3 regions of the Paenibacillus sp. FSL H8-0261 genome follow, and region 3 is predicted to be linked to each of the others. Evidence: predicted binding sites of a transcription regulator. Region 3 holds the regulator's gene; each other region holds the start of a gene.
The links. The regulator Rex, encoded in region 3, represses fermentation and respiration genes when NADH is low (regulators of the CRP and FNR family bind a similar motif). The targets are predictions, from matches to a motif close to TTGTGAAATATTTCACAA.

Region 1 (8,306 bases), 1.7 Mb from region 3:
TGGCTTCGGAATTAAAGAAACTTCTGGACCATAGCGACACTGAACGTTTTGCTCCTTTGTATGAGAATGAACTCGACATCTCTTCCAAAATCACCAAGATTGTTCGCGAAATTTACCGTGGTGCGGAGGTTAACTTTTCCCCTGCGGCCAAACGCAGCCTAGCGGTGATTGAGCGTCTTGGGTTAAATGATCTTCAAGTATGTATGGCGAAGACCCCTTATTCCTTCTCAGATCAGCCTAGATTGCTTGGCGCTCCAGAAGGTTTCACGGTAGGTATCCGTGATATTACCCTTTCGCTCGGTGCAGGGTTTGCTGTAGTGATTACGGGCAATATCGTTACGATGCCAGGCCTACCGGCTAAGCCAGCTGCTGAGGCACTATGGATGGATGAGGATGGCGTGATTCACGGTTTGGTGTAGATACAGTTTATGATCAGGCTTTTCCCTGTTGGTTTAGGGGAAAGCCTTTTTTTGCGCGTTATAAGAAAGTATATCCTGAGTGGGCAGAACATAATGTCCTACGCCCATGGCAAAGCTAACGAGGTCGCAATCGGCAGCAGTGACGGAAAATGCTTAAAATTGTGAACAATCTGAGAATATAGGCGAAAAGACTTGTAATGTGATAAATATCACAATATAATCAATTTATAAAGTGAAATAAATCACAATTAACTCATCGGTGATCAGATATCTAATTTGGTCAGTCAAGCAATTCGAATATATAACCAGGTTGTCCATTTGAAGGAGGAAGAAAATAATGAAAGTAGCTGTCATTGGATGTACCCATGCCGGAACTGCCGCAATTGTAAATACTGCCAAGCTTCACCCGGAAGCCGAGATTACGGTGTATGAGCGTAATGATAATATTTCTTTCTTATCTTGTGGAATTGCTTTATACGTAGGTGGAGTGGTCAAGGACCCACACGGGCTGTTCTATTCTTCCCCTGAGAAGCTTGCTGAACTTGGTGTAAAAACCAACATGCGTCATGAAGTGACCGTTGTGGATACGAAGTCCAAAACATTGCGTGTTCGCAATTTGGTAACCGGACAGGAGTTTGACGATACCTACGATAAGCTGATTATGACTACGGGATCATGGCCGATTGTACCGAAGCTCGAAGGGATTGAGCTTGAAGGCGTCTTGCTTTGCAAGAACTATGATCATTCCAATACCATTATAGAAAAAGCTAAACAAGCGAATAAAATCACAGTCGTAGGCGCTGGATATATCGGCGTTGAGTTGGTGGAAGCCTTCCAAATGAACGGAAAGCAAGTTACGCTGATTGATGGTGAAGATCGTATTTTGAATAAATATTTGGACCCAGAGTTTACTGCGCCGATCGAACAATCCTTTAAGGATCATGGTATTAAATTAGCGCTGAATGAGAAGGTAAGTTCTTTTGCTGGTGAAGGTGGTAAAGTTACCAAGGTTATCACAAGCGAAGGGGAGCATGAGGCGGATCTTGTAATTCTCTGCATCGGCTTCCGTCCGAATACTGAGCTGTTAAAAGGTCAAGTGGATATGCTGCCAAATGGCGCAATTCTGGTCAATGATTATATGCAGACTAGTTGCCCGGATGTGTATGCCGCTGGTGACAGCTGCGCGATTCATTACAACCCTACAGGTAAGCACGCTTATATTCCACTGGCAACCAATGCCGTACGGATGGGCACTTTGGTCGCACGTAACTTAGTGAAAGAGACGATTCCTTATATGGGTACTCAAGGGACTTCGGGCATTAAGATTTATGAAGATAATATCGCTGCTACCGGTCTTACTGAAGAAGGGGCTAAGGCTGAAGGAATGGACGTAGAAACTACCATGATTATTGACAACTACCGTCCAGAATTTATGCCAACCTTCGAGCAGGTGCAATTAAAAGTGGTATTTGATCGCGCCACACGCCGCATTCTCGGAGCGCAAATCTTGTCCAAGACGGATTTGACGCAATCGATCAACACAGTATCTGTATGTATTCAAAATAAAATGACAATCGATCAGCTTGCCTTTATCGATTTCTTCTTCCAACCTCATTACAACAAGCCTTGGAACTTCCTGAATACAGTAGGACTCGAATCGCTACCGGCATCAGTATCAAGCAAAGAGGCAGTAACCGTATAATTTAATTGCATGTGAACAATAAAGTTGGGTAAACCGGAGCCATATATGGCTCCGGTTTTTTGTGATTGATGCTGGTACTATTTACCTTTAAAATAATATGGAGCCTATTCTTACAATTGTAATTATGGATGCGCTTCGTTAAATTTGACATGTCAGTGAAAAGTTTCACTTAGTTTTTCATTAAGTGATAATTATCACGTTAATGTGTTTTATGACACGCTACAATGGTCGTAAAGGAACAAATTTTAAGTAAATAGATGAAGGGGATAGGAATCATGGCTTATAATAAACCGCAGCAGATTGCCGCAGTCACGGTCGAGAACGGCATAAAAAAGGCGCATAATCCTTTAAGCACCGTACTAATTCTGGGCTTTTTGGGAGGAGCGTTTATCGCGCTCGGATTTTTACTGGATATTCGCGTCATTGCTGGCGCACCACATGAATGGGGATCCATCGCTAACTTTATTGGGGCAGCTGTCTTCCCTGTTGGATTGATTCTAGTACTGCTTGCAGGGGGAGAACTGCTGACAGGCAATATGATGGCTGTGCCACTTGCTTTTATGGCGAAGAAGATATCCTTCTGGGAAGTGGTTAAGAATCTCGTATTGATTACCCTGAGCAATCTAGCGGGAGCTTTGTTTGTAGCTTACTTTTTCGGTCACGTGGTTGGTTTAACCTCTGACGGTGTGTATTTGGAAAAATTAGTGGAGATGGCAGGACATAAGCTTGAGGCAGACTTCTTGCCGGCATTTGTTTCCGGTATCGGTTGTAACTGGCTTGTAGCTTTGGCGGTATGGCTCTCCTATGGAGCAGATAACTTCAGTGGCAAAATCCTCGGTATCTGGTTCCCAACGATGGCTTTTGTAGCTATCGGCTTCCAGCACGTTGTAGCCAACATGTTCTTAATTCCGGCAGCTATTTTTGAAGGTTATTTTTCATGGGGAGAGTACTTCAACAATTTTGTTCCGGTATGGCTAGGAAACTTGACGGGCGGTGCGATCTTTGTTGCGGCAGCTTATTGGATGGCTTACCTGCGCAAAGAGCCTGCATCTATTCAGTCCGTGGACAGCATGTCCGGCAGCGGTGTAAAAAAACACGCCTAAACCTATCTTATAGAGCACTCCTTAGAATAGTTGAGGGGTGCTTTTTGCTGTATAGACAAATAAAATCCGCCGTGATGTATCCGAGCTCGGGGGAACGAATTCGGATGCACAGCGAATTTTAAAAGGGGGAGTGTTTCTAGGCTCTATTACCCCGACTTTGTAATAACGAAACACTTCATTATTGTTTAGTCTACTTTACGGACGACAGCGGCAACTATAAAATATAAATAGATAATAGAAATAGGGAGGAATGCGGACGTGAAAGGTGCTACTTTTTTCTCAGCTACGGCAGAAGTTAGTCCTAAATAAGAGGTAAAGTATACTGAGACTTTATCACGATAGCACGTCAATGCGTCCGCTTGCCCTGAACCCTGTTTTGGGATAATACTGGATGGAATAATGACACATATATTACAGGGGATGCACACTACTTATGAAGTTTTTACAGAATTATCCTAAAGAAGTTAAGATATTTTTAATTGCTAGTCTTATTAATGCAACGGGTAGTGCACTGATGTGGCCATTGGTTACAATGTATGTTTTTGATGAGCTTGGACGCAGCATGTCGGATGCCGGATTAGTGATTCTTATTCAATCAGTTGGAGGAATTGTGGGTCAACTACTCGGGGGCTCACTCTATCATAAGGTAGGCGTTAACCGGCTGATTGTTGGAGCGCTGGGCATGAATGCACTTGCTCTGTTCACTTTGCCGGCAGCAAGTAACAACTGGACGTTATTTATGGTCGCGATGGGACTGGTAGGGCTCTTTAATTCACTGTCCTTACCTGCGATTCAGGCATTTATCGGCTTTCGTTTTACGAAGCAGCGCGGAGAGCTGTTTAATGTTATTTATGTCGCTAATAATATTGGTGTAGCACTGGGTACGGCGTTAAGTGGTTTTTTGGCCGATATTTCTTATATGCTCAGCTTTGTGATGAACGGCGTAACTTCAGCGGTATTTGCGGTATTCTTTTTTGTATATCTCAAGAAAGTCGGAGGAGATTCTTCACAGGAGGTCGCAGAACACCAGAAGGCTGGTCCTGACAAACAATCTACCTGGAAGCTAATGGGGCATACACGAATTTATCTTTATATGGGTATTGCCTCGATGTTCCTACTATTAGGGAACTCTATCTGGAATACAGGGGTATCTCCGTTCATTATTTCTGAGGGCTGGCCTAAGAAGACTTATGGTTTTCTCTGGACGCTTAACGGAATTCTCATTTTTGCAGCTCAGCCACTCGTAACAGTAATTAAACGTTGGTTCGCATCTACCTCAACGGCGCAAATGACAGTAAGTGCTCTATTTTATTTGGGTGGGTATGCTGTTCTTTTATGGATGCCGACTTATTCAGGTCTAGTGCTTGGGATGGTACTCGCTACGCTTGGGGAAATGCTGATATCTCCGGCCATGCCTTCCTTTATTTCGGATCATGCAGGTCGCAGTGCTCCTTTCTATTTAGGGCTAAGTGGAGGCATGGGGGCAGTCGGTAGGGTGATTGGACCATACTTAATGGGTAGGTTATACGATAGTGGAGGCTTAGCGCCTACCGCATGGTTGGCATGTGCGATGGCACTGCTGTCCGTAGGGTTCTTTATCGTTCATGCGTATATCAACCGCCGAGGAAATTCATTGGAGCGGTCAATAGGATAGTTGAGAGTTGAGCATAGGGGATTCAAATGATCTACTGTGAATTCTATAGAGGTGCAAGGCAAGGGGTGTACATCTTTATGAAACTTAGCAACAGAGATAGGCTTATAATAAGGTTCTCAGAGATTAAAGACGTGCGGGAACTGATTCATCTGGATCATATGATCTGGACGGAGAACACTAGCCCGGGGCCATTACTGTGGCGTTCCCAAGAGGATTATCTACTGAATGCTCCCCCGGGTTCGCAGCTAGTAGCACTAAAGGATGACAAGCTATGCGGATATGTTGGGTTTGGCTGCCCTAGTCGAATGGAGAGTAACAGGCATGTGTGCGAGGTCAATATTGCTGTTCATCCGGATTATCAACGTTTAGGTATTGGCCGGCAGCTCATAGAGGCTATTAAGGAACATGCCGCAGATAACGCCATTCGTAAGCTGCGTCTACGCGTATTATCCTGTAATGAATCAGCGCTTTCTTTTTATCGTAAATGCGGGTTTGTGGAAGAGGGACGTCTGCGGGAGGAGTTTTATCTTGGCGGTCGATATGTGGATGAAATCTTTATGTGCTGCATGCTGACAGGAGGAGAAGGATATGGAGATCATCTCGCTTAATGTGGGGCGGCCGGTAACAGTGGATTATCGGGGGAAACCTTTGGAGACTGGGATTTATAAAATGCCTGTCGAAGGATCAGTTCAGTTAAATACTAATGGTTTTATCGGAGATGGTCAGGCGGATCTGAAACATCACGGGGGCCCTGACAAGGCAGTTTGTGCCTACCCCATCGAGCATTATCCCTACTGGGAGCAGCAGCTTGGGAAGAAACTGGAATACTCTGCCTTCGGGGAAAATATAACAACTACCGGCTTATTAGAGACAGATGTGTGCATTGGCGATGTGTACGAAATAGGTACCACTGTGCTGCAGGTCAGCCAGCCACGTTATCCTTGCTTCAAAATCTCACAAAAGCATGGCCCGGCAGATCTCCCGGCTCAAGTGCTGGACACTAGATATAGCGGATTTTACTTGCGTGTGCTTCGTGAAGGAAAGATCTCAACCGGAGATGCGATTGTCAAAAAAGAAAGTGGAGCTGGCGATGCGTCCGTGGCGCATGTACTACATTTAATGCAAGTGGGGCTGCAAGAGGAAGCTGCACTGGCAGCTCTTGCGGAGCTAGGAACTCTCTCCGCCGTAGTGCGGAACAAGTTTCGAAAACAGCTGGGTCTGCCGGAGAGTTAAACACTATCTACAAACCAAAATAAGCCTGGAGGCGTGTGCCTTCCAGGCTTATTTCTATTTATGAGCTTATATGTGTTGCTTGCTTAGCCTAACTTAGCCGAGCAGCTGCCATTCACTACGCAATAAACCGTATACGGCATGGTTGACGTAGCCGTCAGGCAGTTTCTCTGACTGTCTAATTACACCCTCAAGGACAAAACCAAGCCGTTCCGGGATCGCCCGGCTGGAAACATTTCCGGTCGCGCAGCGAATTTCTACACGCTGCAGCTCCATTTCCAGTAGTGCATAGTCTACTAGCACCCGACAGGCACTGGTCATATACCCTTTACCTTCATATCCTTCACCCAGCCAGTAGCCGATCCCAACAGATCGGTTATGCCAGTCAATCTGGTGATACCCAATAACACCGGCGAGCTCACCGCGAACCCATAGTCCAGCGGTAAAAGCACCATTGTCAGTGCTTTGTTTAACCGCATTTTTGATGAAGTTTAGAGTGTGGGCCTGTTCCGTAACGGCATCCACCCAAGGGAGCCATTGTCGTAGTCGTTCCCGTGAGTGCTCTACTAACGCGAACATGTGCCGAGCGTGCTCTGGCATTAGCGGCTTTAACATCAGCTCTTCATCGATGACATAATTAAACAAGCGGTTGCCTCCTTTTTGGCACAAGGCCTTATGTATGATTATGGATTATTTCTTATGATTATCATGCTACTCTATCGCCCTGACAGAAGTCAAAAGGTCTAAAGACACTAAAAAATGATCCGTGCCTTGTGCCCCCTTTTATTGAACAATCTACGGTTAACGGGTATATTAGTAGGAAACATGTTTATACAAGAAGTAGTGTAACACTACAGAATGAAAGGTTGATAGCTGTGGAGAACCGTAGCACCCCCTCCAATTTTATTAAGAATGTTATTACCGAAGACCTCCGTACCGGTAAAGTAAAGGAAGTTATCACACGCTTTCCGCCGGAGCCGAACGGTTATTTACATATCGGACATGCCAAGGCGATCTGGATTAACTTTACACTGGCGGACGAGTTCGGTGGCAAGACTAACCTAAGATTTGACGACACGAATCCGGCTAAAGAGGATACGGAATATGTAAACTCGATTCAGGAAGATGTAAAGTGGCTCGGTTATGAATGGGAAGAGCTGCGTTTTGCATCTGATTATTTTGAGGAAATGTACAAACGTGCCGAATTATTAATTACAAAGGGCAAAGCCTATGTCGATGACCTCAGTGCGGATGAAATTCGTCAATTGCGTGGAACGCTGACGGAACCAGGAAAGAACAGTCCGCATCGTGATCGTAGTATCGAAGAGAATTTGGATCTGTTCCGGCGTATGCGTGCAGGCGAATTCAAGGACGGTGAGAAGGTTCTTCGCGCCAAAATCGACATGGCGTCACCGAACATTAACCTGCGTGATCCTGTAATTTATCGGATTACACATGCACATCACCATAACACAGGCGATAAATGGTGTATCTACCCAATGTATACCTTCGCTCATCCGTTAGAAGATGCTATTGAGGGGATTACTCACTCCCTTTGCTCGCTCGAATTTGAAGATCAACGTCCATTCTACGATTGGGTTGTAGCTGAATGTGAGATGCCAGCTGTCCCTCATCAATATGAATTTGGTCGTCTGAATCTGGCTCAAACGATGACTAGTAAGCGTAAGCTGAAGCTGCTTGTAGACGAAGGACATGTGGATGGTTGGGATGATCCACGGATGCCTACGATTTCTGGTCTACGCCGTAGAGGATATACGCCGGAAGCGATTCGTAAATTCGTGTATGAAGCAGGGATCTCCAAGAGTCAGGGTCTGGTGGACCTGCAAATGCTGGAGCACTTTATCCGTGAGGATCTTAAGCTAACTGTACCGCGTACTATGGCTGTGTTACGACCGCTTAAGGTTGTTATCACCAATTACCCAGAAGGTCAAACAGAATGGCTTGAAGCGGAGAATAATACAGAGAATGAGGAAATGGGCGTACGTCAAATTCCGTTCTCGCGTGAAATTTATGTTGAGCGTGATGACTTTATGGAGAATCCGCCGAACAAATATTTCCGGTTGTTCCCTGGTAATGAAGTACGTCTGAAGCATGCTTATTTCATCAAATGTAATGAGGTTATTAAGGATGAGAATGGCGAGGTAGTGGAGCTGCATTGTACGTATGATCCAGAAACG
Region 2 (8,306 bases), 2.1 Mb from region 3:
CGCCCATGACTGCTATCGCAGCAAATGAGGCGCGCCAGCCCATGTTTTGCCCAATAAATGTTCCTAGAGGAACACCGATGATATTAGCAATCGTTAGACCAGCCATCATAATGGATACGGCTCCGGCCCGCCTATTGGGCTTGACCAGATTAGAAGCGATCACTGCACCAACGCCAAAGAAAGTCCCGTGTGTTAAAGCTGTGATGATACGAGCAACCATAAGAACGGTATAGTTTGGAGCAAATACAGAGATTCCGTTGCCTAGAATAAATAATACCATGAGCAGGCATAACAGTTTCTTTTGCGGAATTCGTTGTGTAAGGATGGTTAGAATAGGAGCACCGACGGCTACCCCAAGGGCATACATCGTGATGAGCTGACCTGCAGTAGAAATACTAACCTGTAAATCTTTGGCGACATTTGGTAAAATACCCATGATGACAAATTCAGTCATTCCAATGGCAAAAGCGCCTACCGTAAGCGAAAGAATAGAGATGGGGAAAGGTTCTTTGCGTGTTTTTTCCACACGGGCTGGTTCCTTGTTGAGGTTTGGAATTGCGTTCATGGTGCCGATGTTCAACCTTTCTTCTGTCTGTAATGAAGCTCCACCCTTATTAAGATGATAGATCCGACAAGTAGTACTGCTTTATATTATTTAGTTTTCTGAAATTATTTTCAAGAGAAATATTTATTTCAGATATTTTCATTTTAAATAATCATAGAAGGGATGAATTATTCATGATGGATGAAGGTGTAGTCCAAGTGCTCGAATTACCGGAAATGAAGCTAATAGGCTTGAGTATTACTTCTTCCTTTGTAGGGCATGAGCCGGAAAGAGTAGAGGCGATGAAGCGAGAATTTAATAGTAGAAAAGATGAAATTAGCAATATTATTCACCCTGAACGATACCTTAGTCCACATTTTACTTCGGAGAATTTATTTACCTATATGATCTGTATGGAAGTGGAGGAACTCACGAATGTTCCTGAAGGTATGCTTGGTTTTACGATCCCGGCTCATCGGTATGTCCAGGTGAAATCCAAAGGCGATCCTTATGAGATTCTTCATACTTATGTAAGGGAAAAAGATTTGCCTAGTAATGATCGTGCACTGGCTATTGAAGTTTATCAGTTTGCTAATCCTACGTGGCCTGATGAGGTTGATGTGTACATTCCATTGCGATGAGAAATAATTATAAGCAAGCAGCTTTAATGGCGCTCCGGCACTTTGACCTCGATTGGACACAGATTCGTTTTATCCAACGATCGGACACCTGCACTTTTGTAATAGAGACTAATAAAGAGGGGACTTTTTTGCTGCGTCTTCATTCGGGGAGATCTAAAGAAGAAATTAACTCCGAAATCGCATGGCTGGAGCTTTTGAAGAGGAAAATTGATGTCCCCCTGCCGAAAGGCGTTCATGATCGAACGGGTTCTGTTACGTTCAAAGTGGAGCAAGGTAATGAGGATGGTATATATGCATCGTTAATGCGCTGGGTTGAAGGCGAACATGCGAACGAAAGACTTACTGAAGAACAAATTTACAAAGAAGGCGTTCTATTAGCCAAGCTACATAAAGCGGCACAGGAGCTTGAGTTACCTCCAGGCTTTAATCGTCCTGTGTGGGATGAACATAGCTTTAGAAAAGCAATGCTCCGATTAAAGCTGCACTACCATAGTTTTCTTTCGGATGATGAGTTCGTGCTGTATCAGTCTGCGGCTGAGAAATTATACGGCTGGTTAAGCAAGCAGCATAAAAATAAGAACAGAAGGACTTATGGGGTTATCCATGGTGATTTACATCAAGGGAACATCATATTTAAAGAGGGTGAACCTCGACCGATTGATTTCGGAAGATGTGGCTGGGGATATTATCTTTATGATGTGGCACATACCATTCTAGGGTTGTATCCTTTACAAAGAGAACTGGTCATTAAGGGTTACGAAAGTGTGGCCAAGCTTGATGGGGAGTGGTTTCAGACTTTAGAGAATTTTACGGTCATGGTTATGATCGAAAATTATTGCCATCACGCACCCGACCCTAGAGAAACCGAGGGACTGAAAGCAGAACAGCCTTATGCGCAAGCGATTCTAAGGAATTATCTTAGGGGAAATCCCTTTCTTTTTAACACAATTGAGATTTAGCGTATAAAAATAGGGCCTCATTGGGGAATTTATAAAAAGTTCCCTAAGGAGGCTATTTTGATGAAAAAAAGCTGGATTGCTCTTCTTCTTATCGCAGGTATGTTCTTGCTGGGGCAACAACCTTGCTCCGCTAATGGCTTAGTTCAACCGCAATCTGAGGCTCCGCTTAGATCTGAATCGGAACCGAAGCTTCCAGATCAGGATTCCCGCGAGCTCATGTACAAAGACACACTAATGCTCTTCCTTTTACCCCATATTGAGAAAAAAATGGCTGAGATTTATGCGCCACTTCTGACGGTAACTCCTACAGTGTATCCTTATTTAGTAGATGTTACAGATATAAAGCGAGTGAATGGATTTCGTCGGTTTGATTTCTTAATTACACTCAATATACACCCTACAGTGGGTCCACATCTTTCCGTTGGAGAGGACACTATGACTTTTAGAATCACTCCTGGTCCTAAGGTGAAGTTAGAATCATTCAAGCATTTGAGAGACCCACGAAAGTCTGACCTTACACCAAATTACCAAAATATCTTGAGATAGTGTGGTAATTAACTCTTACAATCACAATTTCGAACGCTTACCCAGCTAACCACACACTCCGATCTATGGGGTGTTTTTTTTGTGTCTAGAATGGTGGTGGATTATTGGCATGTATGGTATTATGAAAATAGTGGATTTATTGATTTTAGTTACTAAATTCAAAATATGAGGTGTGAGGATTGAGTGATCATAAATTCGAAGACGAACACAAAGATGAAATTTTAAGTGAATTCAATTCTAAAATCACAAGCGATATCACAAGCAGCTCTAAGGATAAAGTTAAGGTAGGCGTAGCTACTAAAGATGGGCAGTTAGGGTTTCTTTTTACGAGGGGAGGTCTTCGGGAAGGGGCTGGCAGAAAAAGCACCGGTATAACGAAAAAGGTATCTTTGACGTTACCAGAAAACATCTGGCAGGAGATAGAGCAGGCCTGTGAGGAACAGAACGTATCTCGCTCCCAGGTATTTCGGAACATTATTGAGGCACATTTTGCAAAGGAATCTAAGGAGAGTTAGGTGAGGTCTTTGCTAATCCATGTGTCAAAAGATTCTCTTAGCACTGCACTACAAGCAGCCTTAAAAGCTATATCCGCGAATAGTTCCTCCCGTGTTCTTTCCGGAATACATATTCAGGCGCAAGCGGAGGGTCTGACTTTAACGGCCAGCAATATAAGAATGACCATTGAATATAAGCTTCCTGTGAAGATGGATTCGATGATTGTACACAAACCAGGTGAGATCGTAGTGCCCGCACGTTATTTTTATGAGATCATCCGCAAGCTTGACCCTGGATTAATTAGGCTGGAAATCGCAGAGACATTGATTCTAAATATCCAATCGGGCAATACTCAGTTTCGTTTATGCGGGATGGACACTGCAGAATTTCCGAGAATCCATTACGTGGATCATCCAAACACCCAAAAGATACGCATGAAGAACACACTTTTGAAGCAAATATTTAAACATGTGGTTTTTGTGGTCTCTTCGTTGGAGACTAGACCTGTGCTCACAGGTGTTTCACTTCAAATAGATAATCAAAACATTCGCGTAGTCGCCACTGATGGCATCCGCCTCGCTCAGCATGTTGTTGAAAACGTAGAAGATTACGGAGCAAGTCCTTTAAATGTCATTATACCGGGTAGCACCCTTGAGGATCTTTTAAAAATAATAAACGATGATGAGGGCAGCAGCACCCAAATCGAGATAGGTCAGAAACAAATCAGATTTATTTCTGATGGCTTGAGGGTTCAGTCTGCGCTACTTGAGGGCACTTATCCCTATGTCGATAATTTAATTCCACAAGTATATATATCCGAAGTGATCGTTAAGACAGAGCGTTTGTTACGTGTGGTTGAACGTATTGCTATATTGGCTGGTGAAAGTGTAACGCTCGGTGTATATCCCTCCGGTATACTTCATTTAATATCCAGGACCGCCGACGTGGGTGAGGCAAAAGAGGAAATTCCATTGGAGTATCTAGAAGGTGAATATTTTCGAGTAGCTTTTAACGGAAAATATTTCAGAGACATCCTTCGGGCGATCGATAGTGAGACGCTTAGAATAAGGTTTGCTGGAAAAGAAAGACCACTGGTGATACAGCCTGTAGACATGACTTCGTCCACACTTTTTTTAATTACACCAATGAGGACGCAGGATGGAGGATAGGTATATGAGCTTGCTAAGAAGAGTTCTCTTTGCTGAAAAATATTATATTAATTACTTGGAGGGATGATCTATGAATCTGTTTCAGATGGGATCAAAGCCGCTTGGGACCGAACGAATCACAGCATTTTTAGAGGATAATTATGTGAGTATCGGATATCCCGGAATAGGGGATTTGGAGAACATCAGTAAAGTGGAGCTCCGTGATCGGATGATTCACACATACCAATACAGTGAGTTGGAGCTTATTGAACATATACAAGCCATTCAACTCTTCGTACATACGATGCAGGATGGCGATTATGTGCTGGTGTGTGATGGCGATTGGGTACATCTAGGTGATCTAGGCGATTATTTTTACAATGAATTATTTGACGCGCCAGACATCGGTACATGCCATCGACGTGGTGTAACTTGGCTGAAAAGTCTTTCTATAACCGATCTAAACGCAGGGATAAAAGAGTTTCTTAACGATATTGGAGTGGTTAAACAGTATAAGGGGCCGATGCCTAGTGCTCGTGTGGATCTGTGGATTACAGGTTCTTCTGATTCAGAGCAAGCGGTGAATAATCGAGTGTATGTGGATGAAGAGACATTATCAATGGCGCTCGATATTTTGAAGGAAGCTCTTGTTAGTGAGAATGCCGAACGACGGGAACGAGCAGCGATTGCAATTCTTCAGTATGCTAAGTAGTGAAGAAAGATTTAAGCTCCACATCCTTAGTAAAAAAGCGTTCCATCCGAACTTCAAATATCGGATGAAACGCTTTTGTTGTATCTATCGATATCTTCCAATAACCCTCAGATAAATTCAACGAATTCATTGACCGGTTTACGATAGCCACGTGGTCTGATTTTATGTTTCTTGTCTTTGCCGATAGTGATCAGCATAACAGGTACCATATGATCGGGTAGATTTAAAGTGGATTGAATTGCTTCCCGATCAAAGCCGATCATCGGGCAGGTATCCCAGCCTTTATCTTTGGCAATCAGCATGAAGTGCATGGCAGAGAGTGAAGCATTCCGAATAGCCTCATCTCTTTGGAAAGCATCATTTCCTTTGTATGCATTGTTAATCGTTTCTATCTCTGCATCATAATCCTCTTGACTCATAGCCCCTAAAGCTTTAAGTCCTCCGAAGATTTCTGGGGCTTTCAGATAAGCATTCTTATCCCCGAGTACCACTATTACCGCTGAGGCGGAGTGGATTTTATATTGACCGTAAGCCGCTTTACGAATCTCTTCTTTTAAATTCTCATCAGAAACCACTTTATAATTGGCATGTTGAAGATTATATGCAGATGGAGCCAATCTGGCGTAAGAGAACATTTCCTCTAGTTCATTCTGAGGGATCTTCACCCCTTCAACAAAATTCATAGCAGACCTGCGGGATTCAATCAAATCTGTAAAAGCGCTCATGAGTTATTCCTCCATATGTTATGTATTTGCTTGTTAATTATAAATAAGTGATATTTATAAATGAACTAACTATTAGTTACTAACTCAAAATAACACAGTTAATTATATTCGTCAATGATTAAATTCACTTCATTTACATTCAGCTCTCTAAGTACTTTGGAATGTCGAAGAATAATTACTGTGTTGTAAAATATTGGGATGTAAATTAGGATATTAGGATACGAAAAATTTAAATTGCTTTTATTAATGAAAGGGTGGGAATGTTGAACGATACTAGAGAGCAGTTGATAAAAGACTTGCAAAGAATTGAAGAGAACGATTACGAGCTTAGAAGTGGAGAACAATTAAGGGATTATGTGAAATTGATGCTTGAGTACATAGGAGATCCGCAGCCGAAGCTACGAGACGACTTGATTTATTCCACCTTCTACAAATGGATTAACGAGAAACAATGGTTTAGTGATGCGGAGCTTCGTGAACTACTTTTGATTCTCCTTGACGAGCAGCATTTGTTCTATCACATTGGCAGCAAAGAAGATCAGGCTGTGTTCACAAGAACGTTTTCGGTACTGATCGTTGCGCTGATTCTTCAGCGGCATAGGGAACAGGCTTTTTTAGATAGCGCAGAGTTTACAAATGTGAAGGAAGCGCTGATTAGATATTATGAGGAAGAACAGGATTTACGAGGATTTTTGCCTGAAGAAGGCTGGGCTCATGCTGCAGCCCATGGCGCAGATGCCTTGGATGAACTGGTACTCTGCTCGGAGAGTGATGCTGCAATAAGGGAAGAGGTTTTGGCAGTCATCCAAAGGATGCTTTACAACGATCAGCACATATTTAGCGACGAAGAAGATGAACGGATCGCTACGATTGTAGCTACAATGATAGATCATCATTTACTTCCACAACAATCTATTGTCGACTGGATTCGCAACTTGGAGCAATGTGGGGGGTGGCCGAGAAGCCGTGGCCAGTACGTTGCTCGTGTGAACACCAAAAATTTCGTTCGTTCTCTGTATTTTAGATTGCTACCATTAAAGAACAATCCAGCAATGGTCGAGGTTTTATTGAAAGCGGAGATGAATTTGAATAAATTTACACAATAAGCATTTAATCATCTATGCATGTATAAAAAATATCGAAAATTATGACTAATTTATTTTAATGTAATAAAAATCACAAAACTTTAGAAAAAATCAAAAACTTTGTGACATTTATAACTTGATAAGTGCTATAATAGAAATATGGCGTTATAAGTTTTTATTTTTTTATTACTATTAAGCAGCAAAGCTTATTTGCAGAGGAGATTCGGATATGTCAGAAACAATCACTCAAACACAACCTGAGCAAGAATCACCAAAATTAGCTGTCACTCAAGAACAAATGAATGTTTTAGAGCAGCTATTGAAGCCTGAAGTTCAGGAGTCGTTAACTGTCTTAGTGGAACAGTTGCCAAAATTAACAGAGCTTGTCGGCGTGCTCACAAAGTCATATGACTTTGTTCAAACTGTTGCTGCGGATGAAGTCTTGAAAAGTGATACGGTAAGTGCAATTAAAGAACTTGCTGAACCAGTGGTGCATTCGGCGAAGAATATGGCAGCTACAGTGATCGAAGCGCAAGATCGTGCGAATGAAAATAGCGATGTGATCGGTGTATTTGGTCTTATGAAGATGATGAAAGATCCACAAGCACAGAAGCTTTTCCGTTTCGTAAATGCTTATCTTCAAGTTGCCGGCGAACGCAGTCAACAGAAATAATATTTTTTATATCTCATTCGTAAGGACGGAGGAAACATCATGTCTAAACATATTGTCATTCTAGGAGCAGGTTATGGTGGTCTACTAAGCGCCTTAACTGTACGCAAGTACCTGAAGAAGGACGAAGCTAAAATTACAGTCGTTAATCAATATCCTACACATCAAATTATTACAGAATTGCATCGTCTTGCAGCGGGTAGTGTTGCAGAAGGTGCTGTTGCTATGCCATTAGCTAAGCTTTTTGCAGGTAAAGATATCGACCTGAAAATTGCAAAGGTGAATTCTTTTTCTGTTGAAAACAAACAAATTACACTATCTGATGGTGTGACATTGTCCTACGATGCTTTAGTTGTGGGTCTTGGAAGCACTACGGCTTATTTTGGCATTCCAGGTCTTGAGCAATACAGTATGGTTTTGAAATCGGCAGCAGATGCTAACAGAATTCATCGTCATATTGATGAGCGTATCCGTGAATATGCGAAGTCTAAAAATCCAGCGGATGCAAGCATCCTAATCGGTGGCGGTGGCTTAACAGGTGTTGAACTTGTTGGTGAAATCGCTGATGTGTTGCCAACACTCACTAAGAAATATGGCGTGGATCCTAAAGAAATTAAACTGATGCTGGTTGAAGCAGGCCCTAAGATTTTACCAGTATTGCCAGATGCATTGATCGAACGCGCAGTGGCAAGCTTAGAAAAACGTGGTGTTCAATTCTTGACAGGACTACCTGTTACGAATGTAGCGGATAATGTCATTGACTTGAAAGATGGTCAAAAAA
Region 3 (8,306 bases):
CAGAGGTGACGGTGATCCATCAAGAAATCTACGCCATGCTCTTTCGGAGTAATTGGATAATTCTCTGTAAGATGCAGAACTTCAATTCCAGTTACAGTCATTTCAAAACCAGATTGACTGCGAGGTTCCTCGCGGATAATTCCGGTCACATACAAAGAGCTTTCCTGTGTGAGGCTCTTAGCTGCATCCCATACCTCTTCAGGCACTTCTGATTTCACTACAACTCCCTGAATATAACCTGTACCATCGCGAAGCTGGAGGAACTGAATTTTACCACTGGAGCGCTTGTTGTTTACCCAACAACCGATAACAACACTCTCTCCAACATGTTCATTCACGTTCTTAATTACACTCTTGTTAGCCATGCCTTCAATCTCTCCTCTAATTTAGCCGTTAATTCCTTGCACAATACGGTGTGTATCACGTGCAATGACAAGTTCTTCGTTTGTCGGAACTACTAGCACTTGTACCTTGGAATCTTCCGTAGAGATACGACGTGGATCGCCGGAACGAACTTTGTTAGCTTCAGCATCCAACTCAATACCCAGGAACGTAAGGTTATTTAGCAGTTTCTCACGAAGCAATGAAGCATTTTCACCAACACCGGCAGTAAATACGATCGCATCTACACCGTTCATGGCAGCCGTATATGAACCGATATACTTGCGCAAGCGGTACTCATACATTTCAAAAGCTAGTGTGGAATTAGGCTCACCTTTTTCCATACCATCAATAATATCGCGCATGTCACTGCTTACGCCCGAAATTGCTAAGAGACCACTATGTTTATTCAACATGGAGTTAACTTCGCCTACGGACAATTCTTCCTTGTTCATCACATAAGGGACAATTGCTGGGTCAAGATCACCACTACGAGTACCCATCATCAAACCTTCCAGAGGGGTCATACCCATGGAAGTATCCACGGACACTCCACCTTGAACTGCAGTTACACTACCGCCGTTACCGATATGACAAGTAATGATCTTCAGATCTTCCAGCGGACGCTCCAAGTACTCCGCAGCAGCCTTGCTTACGAAGTCGTGTGATGTACCGTGTGCGCCATAACGACGAACTTTATATTTATTGTACAATACTCTAGGAATAGCGTACATATAAGCTTTTTCAGGCATGGTTTGGTGGAATGCAGTATCGAATACAACAACCTGCGGTACACCTGGCATATTTACTTCAGAAGCCGTAATCCCCATCATTGCTGCTGGGTTATGCAGTGGTGCAAGGTCAAACAATTGACGAATTTTCGTTTTTGCGTCAGCATCCACAAGTGCGGAGGATTTGAAGAACTCTCCACCATGCACTACGCGGTGACCTACAGCATCAATTTCTTTAATAGATTCAATTACACCATGCTCTTTGTCTGTAAGACAAGCAAGGACTTTGCGGATCGCAGTATTATGTTCCAGAATTTCACTTACTTCTGTCACTTCCGCTTTGCCAGTAGGTTTATGATTCAGAATGGAGGAATCCATCCCGATACGTTCAACCAAACCCTTAGCCAAAACCGATTCATCGGTCATGTTATACAGCTGATATTTCAAAGAAGAACTACCTGAGTTAATAACTAAAATATTCATACACGGTCACCATCCTTGTCGTACTTGAAGAAGCCTTCTCCTGATTTCATACCCAGTTGTCCTGCACGTACCATCTTCTTAAGAATTGTAGAAGGACGGTATTTCAGTTCTCCGTATTCACGGAACATATTTTCGAGTGCCGCAAGTACCGAATCCAGGCCAAATCTGTCAGCCATTTCAAGCGGTCCATATTGGAATTGATAACCAATACGCATAGCATCGTCAATATCCTGTGCGGAGGCAACGCCTTCTTGCAGCACATGCATAGCTTCATTGATAAACAAGCAAATGAGGCGTGATGTTACAAATCCTGGGGATTCATAAATCATTACACCTTTTTTCTCAACAATCTCATCAACAAAGGATTTTGTATCTTCAAAAGTAGCATCTGAAGTTTTCAGACCACGTACGATTTCTACAAGATCCACTTTAGCTACAGGATATATGAAATGCATTCCGATCACGCGTTCCGGATACATCGTAGAACTTGCAAGTTCAGTCAAGCTAAGTGTTGATGTATTGCTGGCAAGAATAATGTGGTTCGGGCATACTTGATCCAATTGATTCAAAATCTTTTTCTTTTCTTCCAAATCCTCAACAATGGTTTCGATAACCATGTCACAAGAGCTGAGCTCCGCGAAATGTGTCACTTTTTGAATGCGGCTAAGAATCAGCTTCTTCTCAGCTTGAGTGATCGCCCATTTCTCCAGTTGCTTATCTAGACTTGTCTCGATCATTTCGTAAGAGTAGTCCAGTTTCTCCGCGGTTTTCTCCACTAGTAATACATCCAGGCCTTTGGCTGCTAACATTTCAGCAATACCTTGTCCCATTGTGCCACCGCCGATGACACCTATTTTTTTGAAATTCATAAAAAAGTCTCCATCCTTTCAGGTATCTATACTTTTGTATTGTACCTTGTCTGTCGCAAAAATTTATAAAGCCCGACATATAATGATATCTTAGCATGCCTGAAAAGTAAAAAAAAATAACCAGCATAAATATTTATGCTGGTAAAAGGACGCTGTCACGAAATTGACATCGAAATTGCTCTCCAGAGAGTACTTCTTCCTTCATTAAAATGTCAAGAGAGTAATCAAATACATTTCGTTGCTTTTCAAGGTGCTCACGAGTGCGTGTCATCAACTCATCCAATATCTTACTATTTTCCTTCATAAGCTCTTCAGTGGTAACCATTTCCAGCTTAGCGATACCCAGCGAAGTTAAACCTGACTTCATCATCGTTTCCACAATATTCAGCGCCTGATCGAAATCACCGCGTGAACCTGTGCTTCGTCCACCATAATACATTTCTTCAGCAGCTGCTCCACCAAGTGCAATCATAATCTGATCTTCGAGATAATCTTTGGTGTACAAATACTGCTCTTGCTGAGGATTATGTCGCACATAACCAAGGGCTTGCCCACGCGGAGTCAGCGTAACCTGACTAACGCTTCCGGGACGTAGGAGCTCTGCCATGATGGCATGTCCCAATTCATGAATGGCGACTCTCTTTTTCTCTTCATGATTTGTTTCTCTATCCGTTTTTTCACCCATCATTACCTTGTCAATCGCCATCGACAGATGCCGCTGCTCAACTTTCGTCAAGTCCTCACGCATCATATAAATCGCAGCCTCATTCATGACACTTTCAAGCTGAGCACCGGAAAAGCCATAGGCTTCTTCAGCGATTTTGTCGAGACTCACCTCTGTATGAAGAGGCTTATTCTTCGCATGCAATTCGAGAATCGATTTGCGGCCCTTTTTGTCAGGCATGTCCACTTGAATATGACGGTCGAAGCGTCCAGGACGTAGCAATGCCGAATCAAGCATTTCTTTCCGGTTTGTTGCAGCTACCAGTAGAATACGCGGAGTTTCGTTATTATAAATACCATCCATCTCAGTCAACAGCTGATTCAAGGTCTGATCATATTCACGCTGCTGGCCGCCTTCACGTTTACCGCCGATTACGTCAATTTCATCAATAAAAATAATGGCACTCTGTTTATTTTCCTTAACAGCACGGTTACGGGCATCCTTGAACAAATCGCGGATCCGGCCGGCCCCGACACCAACATACATTTCTACAAATTCACTGCCTGATGCAGCCACGAATACAGAGTTTGTATAATGGGCAGCTGCTCTGGCCATAAGGGTCTTACCTGTTCCTGGAGGGCCAGTGAGTAGAATCCCTTTCAAAGGACGAATCCCAAATTTACTGATCTCCTCATGCCGGATCAAAAAATCGAGTGCCTCACGAAGCTCTTGCTTCGCATTATCTTGGCCACCTATTTCTTCAAAAGTGAGCTTTGAAGGTCCTTCCTTCTTGCGTTTCTTTCCAGCACCAGCGTTCACCGTAAGCCCGCCACGCAAATGAGCAATTATAAGTAATGCAGTAAGCATTCCAGCTGCTATAACAATCGGGAATATATTAATACCTAAAAAGGCCATGAAAATAAACAGCACAGGAATAAATCCGAGTAAAATTTCTTTAAGGTACTTAGGCATTATTCCATACCCCCAAGGTCGCAGGTTTTCGCGGCAAAATAATAAATTTGCTTTCTTTTCCATTACTCAAGCTTACGTACACATTGTTGTCGTCGATATCAGTAGATGCTATCACATCTTTAAATTCCGTATTTTGCTGTTTCAATCTATCAAGTTCTGTAGGTATAATCGTATATTTACGGCTCTCCATGGCTTCAGCTACAGAGAACATCGCTTTATCCCAGTAATCATCCAATAGTTCACTTGAATTTTGCTCCACATCGAGTTTAAGTTTACGTCCTTCAATCACTGATTTTCCTTCTTTGGATACATACGATACTAGATCACGTAAATTCGTGCCCGGCTGCAAATCAAGTTTCAAAGTGACCTCATCGCGGTTAATACTAATATGTGAAGTATTTACTCCCTCAAATCCGGTTACAATCTTTTGGAGCGGTTCCTGTAAAGCAAACTGACGATACAAAAAGAATCCTCCGAATAATAGCATAGCCGACAGTAGAGACGTTATCAGTACAGGTACAAGACGTAATTTCAAGAAACGTCCTCCTCTCAAAGATGAAAAAATGTAAACAGAATGATCCAAAGTCATAGCTGCTAAGAGCTCATCAGAGCCTGACGTTCTACTAACACTGTTCTAATTACAAACAGTAGTATATCACAGGTGTATATACTATATTGAAAAAAAGTGTGAAGATATTTAAAATTTTATTTTTTAATTCTTTCCATTTTATTAAATTTATTGATTTAATTCGACAAAAAAGGGCTGTTACTCTTAACTAACAGGCCTTTTTTCGCATGAATCTTTAAATCCCAATATATAAAAACTACTCTTATAGTATATCACATTTCGTATACTTATAGTATATCAAATAATATGTCATCGGAACAAAAACAAGCGAACCATAAATGGTCCGCTTGTTTCTCCTATAATGCTTTTGTTTAATTTAACGGCTAGGTAAACTGTAACCTTCACCCATTCGAGCCCCATCTGAGAACCGATAAAATTGATAATAATATCGACCGCTTTGTTTATAAAAAAGCTGCCAAGCATACTCCCCGTTATATACTCCTGGCAACAACCGCTCAATGCTGATGTCCGGAAGATCGGCTTTTATAAGGCTACGTATTTTCGCTTCAGAGGTTCCTTTACTTAGTTCTTCAGCATATACTGCGTCGGTTCCTTCAGCAAACTTCCCGTCTACAGTAAAACGTACCCAAACCATCAACTCGGTCCCGGCTTCATTCTTCCCTGTTAAGACCCAGTACACCGCATTTTCATCCCACACGGATTTCTGCGCTTTGGTTACCTCTGTCAGACCAGCACTGGTTTTAGCGACATCCTTAGCGATATCTCGCTCGTTCCATTGATCTTTCATAATATAAGCATAGAACTGGATAAGTCCGAACAGAAGGAGCAGAATCAGAACTGACCCCAGGAGGATCCATTTTTTCCTTTTCTTCAAGGTACAGCTCCCTTTCTAGTAATATATCTTTTTTGATTATATAACACACCTGTGTGTTTATCCAAAGTTTCATATCCAATTCAATGATCTAATTATCAGAAACACAAAAGGCTGTAACTTTGCAATCGCAGAAAGTCACAGCCTTTCAGTTATTCGTTATGATCTTAGACTACCGTTTAAGCAGTCCATCAAATGATTCTTGTGCCTTACGACGGATTGCTTCCTCATCTAGCGTTACACATTCTCCGTGTTTTACAACCTGTTTACCATTCACCCATACATGCTCAACATCCTTGGCACTGGCAGAGTATACAGCATGAGACAACAGATCTGTGTGTGGTAGCAAATGCGGCTGGTCTATATCAATCGCGATAAAGTCCGCTTTCATGCCAACAGCGAGTCTACCCACATCATTTAAAAAGATAGACTTTGCGCCATACTCTGTAGCTATACGCAGCGCTTCCGGAGCTGGGACAGCCGTCGGATCACCACTTACACCTTTATGGATGAGGGCTGCAAGACGCATCTCTTCAAACATATCCAGGTTATTATTGCTTGCCGCACCATCTGTACCCAGTGACACCTTCACACCAGCCTTTAGAAGATCCGTAACCCGAGCCACTCCACTAGCCAGTTTCAGATTACTTCCTGGGTTATGAGACACGCCTACATCATGACGAGCCAGTATCTCGATCTCTTCATCATTCAAATGAACGCCATGTGCAACAATAGACGGACGTGTGAACATTCCAAGCTTCTCTAAATGCGCTACAGGCCGAAGTCCGTAATCCACCACATTCTGCTCCACTTCGCGTTTGGTCTCGGACATATGGGTATGCATCGGTAAATCCAAATCATGTGCCGCTTGTACAAACTTAACAAAGAAGTCCGGTGGGCAAGTATATGGGGCGTGTGGCGAGATCATCGTCGTAATTCTACCATCAGCCTTACCATGCCAATTTCGTGCAAAAGAAATCGCTTCCGCAAGCTTGTGATTTTGTACTTCCTCTGGGCATAATCCGATTACGCCTCTCATCAGTACGGAACGGATGCCTGATAATTCGACTACCTCTGCTACTCGATCCATATGATCATACATATCCAAGAAGGTTGTAGTACCACCTTTTAGCATTTCCAGTACCGACAAGGAGGTTCCCCAGTATACATCTTCTCCAGTGAATTTCGCTTCCATCGGCCACATCTTCTCTTGAAGCCACACCTGAAGTGCTAAATCATCTCCATAACCACGAAGCAATGACATTGCGGCATGGCCATGTGTGTTTACCAGACCTGGCATAAACAGCAGACGACTGCCATCAACAACTTGCACATCATCTTCCATTAAAGGTTCTTCTTTTCCTATGTAAGTGATCAAATCATCTTCAATAGTCATATATCCGCTCAGAACCGGCTCATCCGTTCCCGGAATAAGAAAACGCCCGCCCTTAATAATCGTTTTACTGCTCTTCATTTCCGCTTTCTTCCTTTCCGTCTTTCAAATAATAAGCAAGGCTTTGCAAATCCGTTGTAAAATCGGCAGCATGAACCCGGATATTCGATGGTGTTTTTAGAATCACTGGTGCAAAATTCAAAATCGCCTCAATGCCAGACTCAATGAGAATATCTGCTACATTCTGCGCTTCTGAATCAGGCACAGTAATTATCCCAATTCGAATACCTTGCTCACGAACCGTCTGACCAAGCTCCTCCATCGGTTGAACGGTAAGAGAGTTGATTTTCCGCCCTACCTTAGGTGCATAGGAGTCAAATATAGCGGTAATCTTCATAGTATCTTTCAGATAAGCATTGTAATTAGATAATGCATGTCCAAGGTTACCAGCACCTACTAAAGCCACATTCAATTGTTGATCCAGCTTCAGAATATGACGGATTTTTTCAATAAGATAAGTTACGTCATACCCGATACCTTTTCTACCAAAGTCTCCAAAATAAGCTAAATCTTTACGAATTTGAGCAGGATTTAAATCAAGTTTTTGTCCTAGTTCTTGTGAGGAAACGGTTAATATTTCACGTTTCTGGAGATCATTCAAGAAACGCAAGTACACAGGAAGTCTGCGAACAACGGCTTCTGATATTTTATCCGATTTCATAATTTACCTCCTAATTTAAGTGATATTCTGTTCAAATCCTATCGAAATATCTGCACCTCGTCTCAAGGAAGAGCGGTATTCTTATACCGCCCTTCCTTGTAGAGTGATTAATAAGATCGATGACGTTCTTTTCAAGAAACGCCTCCGTCTTCCAACCACTCCGCTATACGAGGAACCATTTGATCCGTAAGCATATGCTCCATTTTCGGGCCAGGCAACGAATAGAGGAAATACTTCCCATAGTGAGATTCGATCACCCTTGTGTCATACACAATAACAATACCCCGATCTTGCGCTGTCCGTACCAGCCTCCCAAATCCTTGCTTGAAGCGAATAACCGCCTGAGGAACAGACAACTTCATGAACGGATTCTTTTTCTGGGCTTGTAATAACTCAGACTTCGCTTCCGCTAGGGGGTGGTTTGGCGGTTGAAATGGGAGTCTCACGATGGCCAAGCATGTTAATGCTTCACCTGGAATATCTACACCCTCCCAAAAGCTGCTTGTTCCTAACAGTACAGAAGCTGCACTGTCCTGAAAACGGCGGATCAGCTTGCTACGGCTGCCCCCCTCCACGCCTTGACCTAACACCGTGATCTCTTGTGAGGCTAGAGCCTCTTTCAGAGGATCGTA

Region 1: MHI27_RS29020 (formate/nitrite transporter family protein) is a predicted target of Rex. The motif match lies at 2,275-2,292, and genes of this name have one in related genera.
Region 2: MHI27_RS11435 (DUF1641 domain-containing protein) is a predicted target of Rex. The motif match lies at 6,935-6,952, and genes of this name have one in related genera.

What each region holds. Positions count from the first base shown of each region.
Region 1 is NZ_CP150297.1:6,497,752-6,506,057, reverse strand. Features, by position in the region: gene MHI27_RS29030 (formate--tetrahydrofolate ligase) at 1-419, shown strand, start outside; gene MHI27_RS29025 (FAD-dependent oxidoreductase) at 757-2,121, shown strand; gene MHI27_RS29020 (formate/nitrite transporter family protein) at 2,397-3,224, shown strand; gene MHI27_RS29015 (MFS transporter) at 3,658-4,878, shown strand; gene MHI27_RS29010 (GNAT family N-acetyltransferase) at 4,956-5,486, shown strand; gene MHI27_RS29005 (MOSC domain-containing protein) at 5,467-6,111, shown strand; gene MHI27_RS29000 (GNAT family N-acetyltransferase) at 6,205-6,753, opposite strand; gene MHI27_RS28995 (glutamine--tRNA ligase/YqeY domain fusion protein) at 6,984-8,306, shown strand, end outside.
Region 2 is NZ_CP150297.1:2,641,878-2,650,183, forward strand. Features, by position in the region: gene MHI27_RS11390 (MFS transporter) at 1-565, opposite strand, end outside; gene MHI27_RS11395 (GyrI-like domain-containing protein) at 739-1,185, shown strand; gene MHI27_RS11400 (phosphotransferase enzyme family protein) at 1,182-2,144, shown strand; gene MHI27_RS11405 (DUF3888 domain-containing protein) at 2,205-2,690, shown strand; gene MHI27_RS11410 (hypothetical protein) at 2,870-3,205, shown strand; gene dnaN (DNA polymerase III subunit beta) at 3,206-4,354, shown strand; gene MHI27_RS11420 (hypothetical protein) at 4,425-5,045, shown strand; gene MHI27_RS11425 (nitroreductase family protein) at 5,153-5,770, opposite strand; gene MHI27_RS11430 (DUF2785 domain-containing protein) at 6,034-6,876, shown strand; gene MHI27_RS11435 (DUF1641 domain-containing protein) at 7,085-7,528, shown strand; gene MHI27_RS11440 (NAD(P)/FAD-dependent oxidoreductase) at 7,568-8,306, shown strand, end outside.
Region 3 is NZ_CP150297.1:4,784,508-4,792,813, forward strand. Features, by position in the region: gene asnS (asparagine--tRNA ligase) at 1-365, opposite strand, end outside; gene MHI27_RS21285 (acetate/propionate family kinase) at 387-1,595, opposite strand; gene MHI27_RS21290 (3-hydroxyacyl-CoA dehydrogenase family protein) at 1,592-2,464, opposite strand; gene MHI27_RS21295 (AAA family ATPase) at 2,598-4,100, opposite strand; gene MHI27_RS21300 (hypothetical protein) at 4,093-4,635, opposite strand; gene MHI27_RS21305 (DUF5590 domain-containing protein) at 5,045-5,563, opposite strand; gene MHI27_RS21310 (amidohydrolase) at 5,733-7,034, opposite strand; gene MHI27_RS21315 (redox-sensing transcriptional repressor Rex) at 7,021-7,674, opposite strand; gene dinG (ATP-dependent DNA helicase DinG) at 7,806-8,306, opposite strand, start outside.